DNA from 3 places in the Luteococcus sp. H101 genome. Region 1 is predicted to be linked to each of the others. Evidence: riboswitches for the same ligand, from Rfam matches in the RefSeq annotation. Region 1 holds a riboswitch; each other region holds the start of a gene.
What was found. Region 1 has a riboswitch for cobalamin ahead of AAEX60_RS12200 (CbiQ family ECF transporter T component). Riboswitches for the same ligand answer to the same signal wherever they lie in the genome.
Positions count from the first base shown of each region.

Region 2: another riboswitch for cobalamin. It lies ahead of cobN (cobaltochelatase subunit CobN); the one in region 1 lies ahead of AAEX60_RS12200 (CbiQ family ECF transporter T component).
Region 3: another riboswitch for cobalamin. It lies ahead of AAEX60_RS09450 (hypothetical protein); the one in region 1 lies ahead of AAEX60_RS12200 (CbiQ family ECF transporter T component).

Region 1 covers NZ_JBCDMW010000029.1:43,837-47,104, reverse strand. Annotated here, with positions in the region: gene AAEX60_RS12205 (ABC transporter ATP-binding protein) at 1-474, opposite strand, end outside; gene AAEX60_RS12200 (CbiQ family ECF transporter T component) at 471-1,538, opposite strand; cobalamin riboswitch at 1,605-1,734, opposite strand; gene AAEX60_RS12195 (NUDIX hydrolase) at 1,783-2,295, opposite strand; gene AAEX60_RS12190 (ATP-binding protein) at 2,437-3,268, shown strand, end outside.
Region 2 covers NZ_JBCDMW010000004.1:68,087-71,354, forward strand. Annotated here, with positions in the region: gene AAEX60_RS00955 (EamA family transporter) at 1-248, opposite strand, end outside; gene AAEX60_RS00960 (mechanosensitive ion channel family protein) at 413-1,303, opposite strand; cobalamin riboswitch at 1,379-1,502, shown strand; gene cobN (cobaltochelatase subunit CobN) at 1,507-3,268, shown strand, end outside.
Region 3 covers NZ_JBCDMW010000022.1:85,452-88,719, reverse strand. Annotated here, with positions in the region: gene AAEX60_RS09455 (hypothetical protein) at 1-783, shown strand, start outside; gene AAEX60_RS09450 (hypothetical protein) at 878-1,540, opposite strand; adenosylcobalamin-variant (AdoCbl-variant) riboswitch at 1,628-1,709, opposite strand; gene AAEX60_RS09445 (class I SAM-dependent methyltransferase) at 1,755-2,351, opposite strand; gene truA (tRNA pseudouridine(38-40) synthase TruA) at 2,348-3,157, opposite strand; gene trmB (tRNA (guanosine(46)-N7)-methyltransferase TrmB) at 3,247-3,268, opposite strand, start outside.

The DNA.
Region 1 (3,268 bases):
CGCGGCCAGCACCGCCGCAATCGCCACCCTCTGCTGTTGCCCGCCGGACAACTCGATCAGCGCCCGGTTGCGCAGCGGCGCAATCCCCATGATGTCCAGGGTCTCCTCCACCCGCTTGCGCATGGTGGCTGGGGACAGGCCCAGCTGCTCCATCCCATAGGCCACCTCGTCCTCCACCCGATCGGTGACGAAGCCGGCCAGCGGGTTCTGCCCCACATAGCCCACCAGCTCGGCCATCTCCCGCGGGCGGTGGGTGCGGGTGGAGCGGCCGGCCACCCGCACGTCGCCGTTGAGGTGGCCGCCGGTGAAGTGCGGCACCAGGCCGTTGATGGCGCCCAGCAGGGTGGACTTGCCGACACCGGTGCGTCCCACCACCAGGCACAGGTCCCCGTCGGGAATGGTGAAGTCCAGGTTGGCCAGCGTGGGCCGCGCGGCGCCCGGGTGGCGCAGCGTGACGTCGTCGAAGGTGATCACAGGGCATCCTTGGGCGGTTTCGGGGTGGTGAGCAGTGGCAGCAGGGCCAACGCGGGCACCAGCAGCATCCGGGGGTCGAGTTGTGGCCAGACCGGCGGCGAGGAGGACGGCGACATCACGTCGGGCACGACGCGTTGCAGCCACAGCACCGCCCCGACGGCCAGTGCCCCGGCGGCACAGACCGACCATTCGGGCCATTCCCACGGGTCGGGACGGTAGCGGGTCACCGCGAGCCGTTGGCCGGAGCGATGAAGCCCGAGCCACGCGGCCACCAGCCCCAGCGCCAGCAGCGCCCACCCCCAGGGTCCGGAACCCGGAATTCCCAGCAGCAGGAAGGTGGCCAGGGTGATCAGCACCAGGGCGCCCAGCAGCAGGGCGGTGAGCGCGCGGCCCACCGGGCGCTGGGCGTGGGTGCGGCCATAGCCCCGGGCCTCCATTCCCGCGGCCAGCAGCATGGAACGTTCGATCGCGTCCTCCAGCACCGGCACCACCACGGCCCGCACGGCATGCCAGCCGCGGCTGGCCCCACCGCGCAGGCGCCGGGCCCGGCGGACCCGCTGCACGCTCTCGATCAGCTGCGGCGCCACGCTCAGCGCCACCACCAGGGCGACGCTGAGCTGGTGCAGCGCGGGCGGGACCACCCGCAGGGCCCGTTTGGGATTGGCCAGGGCATTCGCGGCCCCGACGCAGAGCAGCATCGCCACCAGCCGCAGCGAGTCGTAGAGGGTGTACAGCAGGCCGTCGAGGGTGACCGGGCCGCCGATCCGCAGACCGGCCGCCCAGCCGGGCAGTTGCAGCTGGGGCAGGGTGAACAGCACCTGACCGGTGCGGTTGATGCCCAGCAGGATCTGGAAGAAGACCCGGATGCCCAGCACCACCAGTGCAAGGGTCAGGTACGCGCCGGCCGCCTTGGCCCAGGGTGCCCGGGTGCGCCGGTTCAGCACCACCGCCCACACCGCGGCCACCACCAGCACCACCAGCAGCGGGTTGTAGAGGGTGCTGACCGCCACGGCGCAGCCCAGGGCCCAGGCCCACCAGGCCATCGGGTGCAGGGTGCGGGTCACGGGGTCCTTCCCGCGGCGCACGGGCCAGGAGCCGCGCCCCTGACTCTCCCGCGGGCCGCGACGGGTCAATCGAGTCGGTCGTCGACGGGCATTCCGACTCGGCTCGCGGGCACTACCGCCCGGGAGACCTCACGGCTGCGGGTCAGTTCCGGTCTCGCACCGGATTCCCCCGTCGATCACCGCACCACGGTAGCGCGACGGCCGGGATGGTCCGCTGCGCGGCACGCGAGACCGACGACCAGAGTCAGCCCTCGCCCAGGAAGTCCAGGGCGGCCTGCACCCCCAACAGCACCTCGGGCGGGTTGCCGGCAGCCACCATGATCCGGCGGCGCTGGATCTCGGCCATCGGCTGGGGCAGGGCATCCAGATCGAACCAGCCGACGTTGACAGACTCGTCGTCGCCCACGCTGGCCTCGCCACCTACCCAGCGGGCGCGGAAGGTGTGGTCCAGGTAGTCATTGCGGTCGCCGTTGTCATACTGCATCTCGCCGGTGGGACTCATCCAGACCATCCGTTCGATCTCGATCCGGACGCCGGCCTCCTCCTCCGCCTCCCGGATGGCGGCCACATGCGGGTCCTCCCCCGGCTCGACGATCCCGCAGATCGGCGTCCAGGAGCCGTTGTCGGAGCGCTGCACGCACAGCACCTGCTCCCCGCGCGGCCCCGGCCGCAGCACGACGGCGGTGGTGCCGGGCAGCCACAGCATGGCGTGACCGATGGACTTGCGCAGTTCCAGGATGAACTCGGGGGTAGGCATGCGGCCACAATAGTGCGGCGCCCGGCAAAGGTTTTCGTTCCACACTGTGAGTGAGCAGGTCCAACGGCTGCCGAAGCAGGCCAGCAGGCAATAGACTCCCAGCAGCAAGGCCCATGAAGCAGGCCAGTTCAAGGAGGAACAGTGGGAAACCAGATCACCAAGGTGCTCGTGGCGAACCGCGGCGAGATTGCCGTTCGGGTGATTCGTGCCGCCGCCGATGCCGGGATCGGAAGCGTTGCAATCTATGCCGACAGCGACTCCGAAGCCCTCTTCGTGAAGCTCGCCGACGAGGCCTACGCGCTCAACGGGGCAACCCCCGCCGAGACCTACCTGAATGTTGACAAGATCCTCGAGGTCGCCCAGCGCAGCGGCGCCAACGCGATCCACCCCGGATACGGCTTCCTCGCCGAGAATGCCTCCTTCGCCCAGGCCGTCATCGACGCGGGCCTGATCTGGATCGGCCCCTCGCCCGAGGCCATCGAGAACCTCGGCGACAAGGTCAAGGCCCGTCACATCGCGCTGAAGGTGGGCGCCCCGCTGGTTCCCGGCACGCCGGACCCGGTGGCGGATGCCGATGAGGTTGTCGCCTTCGCCAAGGAGCACGGCCTGCCGATCGCCATCAAGGCCGCCTTCGGTGGCGGTGGCCGCGGCCTGAAGGTGGCCCGCACCATGGAAGAGGTGCCGGAGCTGTTCGAGTCCGCCACCCGTGAGGCCGTGACCGCCTTCGGCCGGGGCGAGTGCTTCGTCGAGCGCTACCTGGACAAGCCGCGTCACGTCGAGACCCAGTGCCTGGCCGATCAGCACGGCAATGTCGTGGTGGTCTCCACCCGTGACTGCTCCCTGCAGCGTCGTCACCAGAAGCTGGTGGAGGAGGCCCCCGCGCCCTTCCTCACCGACGAGCAGCTGGAGCGGCTGTACAGCTCGTCCAAGGCGATCCTGAAGGAGGCCGGCTACGTCGGCGCCGGCACCTGCG
Region 2 (3,268 bases), on a different contig from region 1:
GCGGCCGCGTTCCCTGCGCCTGTTCCTGCCACGGCTCCTGAGCCTGCCGAAGGGCGTCGGGCCCGGGCGAGCGCGCCCAGCACCAGCAGCGCCACCGCGGCGGCCGCGAGCCGCAACCAGGCCATGGTCACCGGCGGCACCACCCCGAACAGGTTCTTGGCCACCGCCGCGCCCAGCTGCACCGAGGCGATGGCGCCCAGCACCATCCAGATGGCGCCGGGCATGGCACGGGCGGTCTGGGAGGTCACCCGGTCACCATCTCACAGGGGCTACTGGGGGCCGCTTCCTGTCCGTCGAATCTTGGTCAACAGCCCAGTTATCCCGATAGAGCGGATATCGGGGTCCACTGCCACTATGGCAGTGCGCAACGGCATCTGCTCTACTGGGAAAATAGGTCAGGCGTCCAAGAAATTCAGGGGGCGGTGGAGCCGGATCCCCAGCCGGAGATCGCGCCCCGGATCCCGGCCGCGTCCAGGGCTCGTTTGGCCTGCTCCCGGAGCTCCCGTTGCACCCCCCACTGCTGGTTGGCAAGGCACTTCGCGCTGATCCGCAGGGTCATCGCCTGGCCGGTGATGGTCTCGACGCCGAGCACCTCGGGCGGGTCGATCAGGTCGGCCGCGTACTGCTCGTCGGCGGCGAAAGTGGTGCAGACCCGCTCCAGCACTTCGACGGCGCGGGCCGGATCCTCCGTCGGATTGATCGGCAGGTCGATCGTCGCGATGCTCCAGCCCTGGGACACATTGCCCAGCGTGGTGATCTCGCCATTGCGCAGGTACCAGAGCATCCCGTTGGCGTCGCGGACGCTGGTGACTCGCAGCCCGACGTGCTCCACCGTGCCGGTGATCTCGTTCACGGTGATCACGTCGCCGACGCCGAACTGGTCTTCCAGGATCAGGAAGATGCCGCTGATCACGTCCTTCACCAGGCTCTGCGCGCCGAAGGCCAGGGCGACGCCGCCGACGCCGGCCGAGGCGAGCACCGGCGCTAGGTTGATCCCGATGTGGCTCAGGATGGTCAGTACCGCCACGGTGACGATCAGGAAGGTGGCGGCGCTGCCCAGGATCGAGCCCATGGTGGCGGCGCGCTGGCTCTGCCGCTGCGATTCCATCCCGGTGGCGGCCGCCAGGATCTGGCCGGGGCGGCCCAGCTTGTCCAGGTGCTGCTTGGCGCGATCCGTGGACAGCTTGACCATCCGTCGGATGGCCACCTGCACCAGCCACCGGCCGATCACCGCCAGCGCGATGATCACTGCGATGGCGACGGCCGTGTCCGGCCAGACGAAGACGAGACTCTGCAACAGCATGGCTCCATTGTGTCGGGTCGGCCGGGCGGCTGGCGCCGCACGGCAAGGGCTGGCGGCCGGTACCCGACGGCTGGCTAGACTGACCCCGCTCGCGGCGCAGGAACCCGGTGTGAGTCCGGGGCGGTTCCGCCACTGTGAATGTGCTTGTCATTGCTTGATGGGCACCAAGCCAGACACTCACCGCGGGCATGACCTGAACGACGATGGGGCGAGAACCCCACCCAGGAGGAAAAGTGCGCATCGCGTTGCTGTCCACGTCCGACACCGACCTGCTCTCCGCCCGCGCCAGCGGCGCCGAGTACGTGCTCGCTAATCCGGCCCGCTCCGGCCACCAGTCGATGGCCGAACTGATCGAAGGGTGTGACCTGGTCCTGGCGCGCATCCTGGGTGGGCCGCAGGACCTGTGCGAGGGTTTCCGCCGGATCGCCGCCACCGGGATTCCCACCGTCGTGCTCGGCGGCGAGCAACAGCCCAACGCCGAGCTGATGGAACTCTCGACCGTGCCGATGGGTGTCGCGGCCGAGGCACACCGCTACCTCGCCGAGGGCGGCCCCGAGAACCTGGCCCAGCTGCACGCCTTCCTGGGGGACACGGTGCTGCTCACCGGCGAGGGATTCGAAGCCCCGCAGGAAATCCCGTCCTGGGGTTGGGCCCGTCGCGAGCCGGTGGCGGGTGCCGGGGACCTCGCCAAGGTGGGCATCCTCTACTACCGCGCCCACGAGGCCAGCGGGAACACCGCCTTTGCGCACGCCCTGGCCGACGCCGTCGACGCCACCGGGCAGGCCGTCGGGCTGCCGATCTTTGCCGGCTCGCTGCGCTCGGCCCCCGACGCGCTCTATGAAGCCCTGGGTGAGTTGGATGCCCTGGTGGTCACGGTCCTGGCGGCCGGCGGCAGCACTCCGGCAACCGCCGGCGCAGGTGGGGATGACGAGGCCTGGGACGTGGAGCGGATGGCCGCCCTGGACATCCCCGTCATCCAGGGCCTCTGCCTGACCAGCTCCCGGGCGGACTGGCAGGCCAGCGATGACGGCGTCAGTCCGCTGGATGCCGCCACCCAGATCGCCATCCCGGAGTTCGACGGGCGGATCATCGCCGGGCCGTTCAGCTTCAAGGAGTTCGACGACGAGGGGCTGCCCCACTACGTCGCCGACCCGGAGCGCTGCACCCGCCTTGCCCGGCTCGCCACCCACCACGCCCGGTTGAGACACCTTCCCAACAAGGACAAGAAGATCGCGCTGATGCTGTCCGCCTACCCCACCAAGCACGCCCGGATCGGCAATGCGGTGGGCCTGGACACCCCCGTCTCCGCGGTGCGGCTGCTGCGCCGGCTGCGTGACGAGGGTTATGACCTGGGTGGGGAGAACGAGGTCACCCGGATCATCGACGGTGATGACGACACCGTCGCCGGCGACGCCCTGATCCACGCCCTGATCGCGGCCGGTGGACAGGATGAGGAGTGGCTGACCAGCGCCCAGCTCACCGATGCGCACGTCCGGATCACCCCCGAGCAGTACCGCGAGTGGACCGCGGACCTCCCCTCGGTTCTGCGTGAGCAGATGACCGAGGCCTGGGGTGAGGGCCCCGGTCAGCTCTTCGTCAACGACGACGGCGAACTGGTGCTGGCCACCCTGCAGGCCGGCAATGTGGTGCTGATGATCCAGCCGCCCCGCGGCTTCGGGGAGAATCCCGTCGCGATCTACCACGACCCGGACATGGCGCCCAGCCACCACTACATCGGCGCCTACCGCTGGATCGAGCACGGTTTCGGCGCCGACGCGGTGGTCCACCTGGGCAAGCACGGCTCGATGGAGTGGCTGCCGGGCAAGAATGCGGCGCTGTCCGCCGCCTGCGGGCCGGATGCCGCGATCGGTTCGCTGCCGCTGATCTATCCCTTCCTGGTCAACGATCCCGGGGAGGGGGCGCAGGCCAAGCGGCGGGCGCACGCGGTGATCGTCGACCACCTGG
Region 3 (3,268 bases), on a different contig from region 1:
AAGGCGCACTCCGTTGTGGACCGGCTGGTGCCCTCGGGGCCAGCCGGAGCGATCGCGGGCCGCTCGCTGCGCTACTGGCGTCGTGACCCCCGGCACCTGGTGTTGGCCGTCTCGGTGCTGCTGATGCCGCTGCTGATGCTGGCCCCCAGCCTGCTCGGGGGCTCCGGGGAGGATTCGATGATCAGCGGGCGCGGGATCCTGTTCCCGGCGATCTTCTCCATGCTGCTGTTGGGATCCCTGGCCGTGGCGCAGGAGATCAGTTACGACGGGAGCGCGCTGTGGATGCACATCTCCGCCGGGGTCAGTGGCCGGGCCGACCGACTGGGCCGGCTGCTGGCCGCCGGATGGATCCTGCTGCCCATCGCCCTGCTGATCGACGTCGTGCTGATGGCGGTCTCCGACGGATGGGCACTGGCGCCGGAACTGGTGGGTGGCACGCTCGGATCACTGCTGGTGGGAGCCGCCGTCGGCACCGTCACCGGTGCCTTCTGGCAGGTGCCGCAGCCGCCGCCCGGGCAGAACGCCTTCTCCCGTGGGGAGGGCGGCGGCGCGGCGGGCATCCTGCTCAGTCTGGTCAGCATGCTCGCCACCGGCCTGCTGGCCCTGCCCTTCATCATCCCGCTCTTCCTGACCGCGTCGCGGCCCTGGCTGGGCTGGTTGCTGCTGGGCGCAGCACCGGTCTACGGACTGGCCCTGCTGGCCGGCTCGGTGGTCTGGGGCGGCCGGGTGCTGGAGCGCAGCTGGCCCGAGGTGCTCAAACAGGTCACCTACAGCAAGGAGTGATCACCCCGGGTGCCCAGCCTGCCCAACGTCGCCCCGGCCGTGTGGCACGATCGGCAGGGCGACGCCGCGACGGGTGGATGGGTCTGCGGGCGGCTCAGGCCTTCTTGCGACGGCTGGCCAGGAAGGCGGCGGCCCCGGCGCAGAGCAGCAGTGCCACCACGCCGATGGTGGCCCACGGGGTGTCCTTCTTGCCAGCCTCCTGCGCGGGCGCGGTGCTGGCGGGGGACGACGGTGCAGCGCTGGTGCTGGCCGTCCCGGCGGCGCCGTCCAGCGCAGGCATCGTCGGGGTGCACTGCTTGCCATAGCACCAGCCCTCGAGGGTGCCGGCCTTCGGCTTGGACTGGTCCGCGCCCACCTGGCTGAAGGTCCACTTCCCGCCCTTGGTGGCGGTGTAGTACTGCCAGTAGTTGCCGTCGAACTTGGCCGGGCAGGCGGCCGGCTCCCCGTCCATCGCGCAGATCATCTGGGTCTTGGGATCCTTGGTGATCTTCACCCCGGCGCTGGTGAGCAGCTCGGTGCCGCTGGCCGCCTTCTCCACGCACTTGTTGACCATCAGCTCACCCTTGGAGCTCTGCACCACCAGCCACACCTTGCCCTGGTCCAGGCAGTCGGTGGTCTGGTTGGCGGGCAGGACGCGGGCCGGGGCGTGGGCGGCGTCGGACGGCAGGGGAGCGGCGACGGCGGCCAGTGGTGCCAGGGACAGGGTGGCCGCGGCGGCGCCGGTGGCGACGAGCTGGCGAGCGGTGGCGGTGAGCACAGTGGTTCCTTTCGGCGGCCGGAAGGCGGCCGCGGATGCCCCCACCCGCGACTCGCCCGCAGACCACGACGGGTGGTGATGAGTCTGCCGACGCCGGGTACTCCGACTGTACGGTTGCGGGTCAGTTCCGGGCTTGCACCGGATTCCCCCAGCGGCGGCAATGCGCCGAAGACTACTGCACGGGGCTCTGCGGCGTCGCCGCGGTGCCTCCGGGTCAGCCGCCCGGGCGCACCTCCAGCACCCGGAAGCCCTTGTGGGAGGCCAGTCGCTCACAGGCATAGCCTTGCTCGGTCAGCCAGCGGGCCAGCGAGTCCGCGCCCAGGTTCTTGCCCACCACCAGTACCGCGCGCCCGGTCGGTGCCAGTCGGGGGAGCCAGGTCAACAGCAGCTCGTGCAAGGCGGGCTTGCCGATCCGGATCGGCGGATTGCTCCAGATCTCGTCATAGCGGGTGGCCGGGTCGGCCTGCTCGGGCAGGAGGGCCTGCACCCGGCCGCCAGCGCCGATCACGTCGGCATTGAGCCTGGTCAGCGCCAGGGCACGCTCGTTCACGTCGACGGCGTCCACCACACTGCCCGGGCAGGCGGCGGCCAGGGCGACGGCGATCGGGCCATAGCCACAGCCAAGATCAAGAAGCCGGGCACCGTCGTGCGGCGGCGCCACCTCGTCCAACATGATCTTGGTGGCCGGATCCAGTCGGGTGCCCGAGAAGACGCCGTTGGCCGTCGTCAGGGTGAGCTCCTGCCCCCAGATGGTGGCGTGGATCTGGCGGCGCTTCTCCGGGCCGTCCGGGGTGGTGAAGTAGTGGCTCACGGGGCCTCCAGGGGGGTCTCGGGCAGGGTGCGCACGGCGCGGGAGAGTTCGGCGCGAACTGCCAGCTGGTCGTCGTCGGGGTAGCCGACCTCCTCCAGGCACAGGCCCTTGGCCGGCATCACCAGCACCCCGCTGTGCCGCTTGGGCGAGGCCATCACCTCGGCCAGCCAGGCCTGGTCCCGTCGCCCGGTGCCGACCGTGGTCATGGCCCCCATCAGCGAACGGACCATGGAGTGGCAGAAGGCGTCGGCGGTGACGGTGTATTCCAGCACTCCGTCGGGGGTCCGCGCGGCGTGCAGGCCGGTCAGGGTGCGGATGGTGGTGGCCCCGTCGCGCGGCTTGCAGAAGGGCGCGAAGTCATGCAGACCCAGCAGCATCCGGGCGGCCTCATTGGTGGCGTCCACGTCGACGACGCCGCGGATCTGCGCGATGTGCCCGCGCAGCAGCGGATCTGGCCGCGAGACCTCGTCCCAGACCCGGTAGACATAGCGACGCCAGATGGCCGAGAAGCGGGCGTCGAAGCCGGGCGGGGCGGGGCTCACCCGCAGCACCTGCAGGTCCTCGTCCAGCACCCGGTCCAGCCGTCGCTGCAGCCGCGAGGTGTCCACCGTCGACGGCAGGTCCACGTGGGCCACCTGGCCGCGGGCGTGCACCCCGGCGTCGGTGCGGCCGGCGACGGTGAGCTGCACCGGCTCGCGCAACCGCAGCACCTGGGTGATCCAGCGTTCCAGTTCGCCCTGCACGGTGCGCAGGTCCGGTTGGCTGGCCCAGCCAGAGAAGCGGGCGCCGTCATAGGCGATGTCCAACCGCCAACGGGTGAGGGGGGTCGACGGGGCCTCGACAGGCTCGGCCGTCGGGGTTCGGCCCTGCTCGGCCGTCGGGTCGGGATGGCCGGTCACGAGGTCTTCCGATAGGTC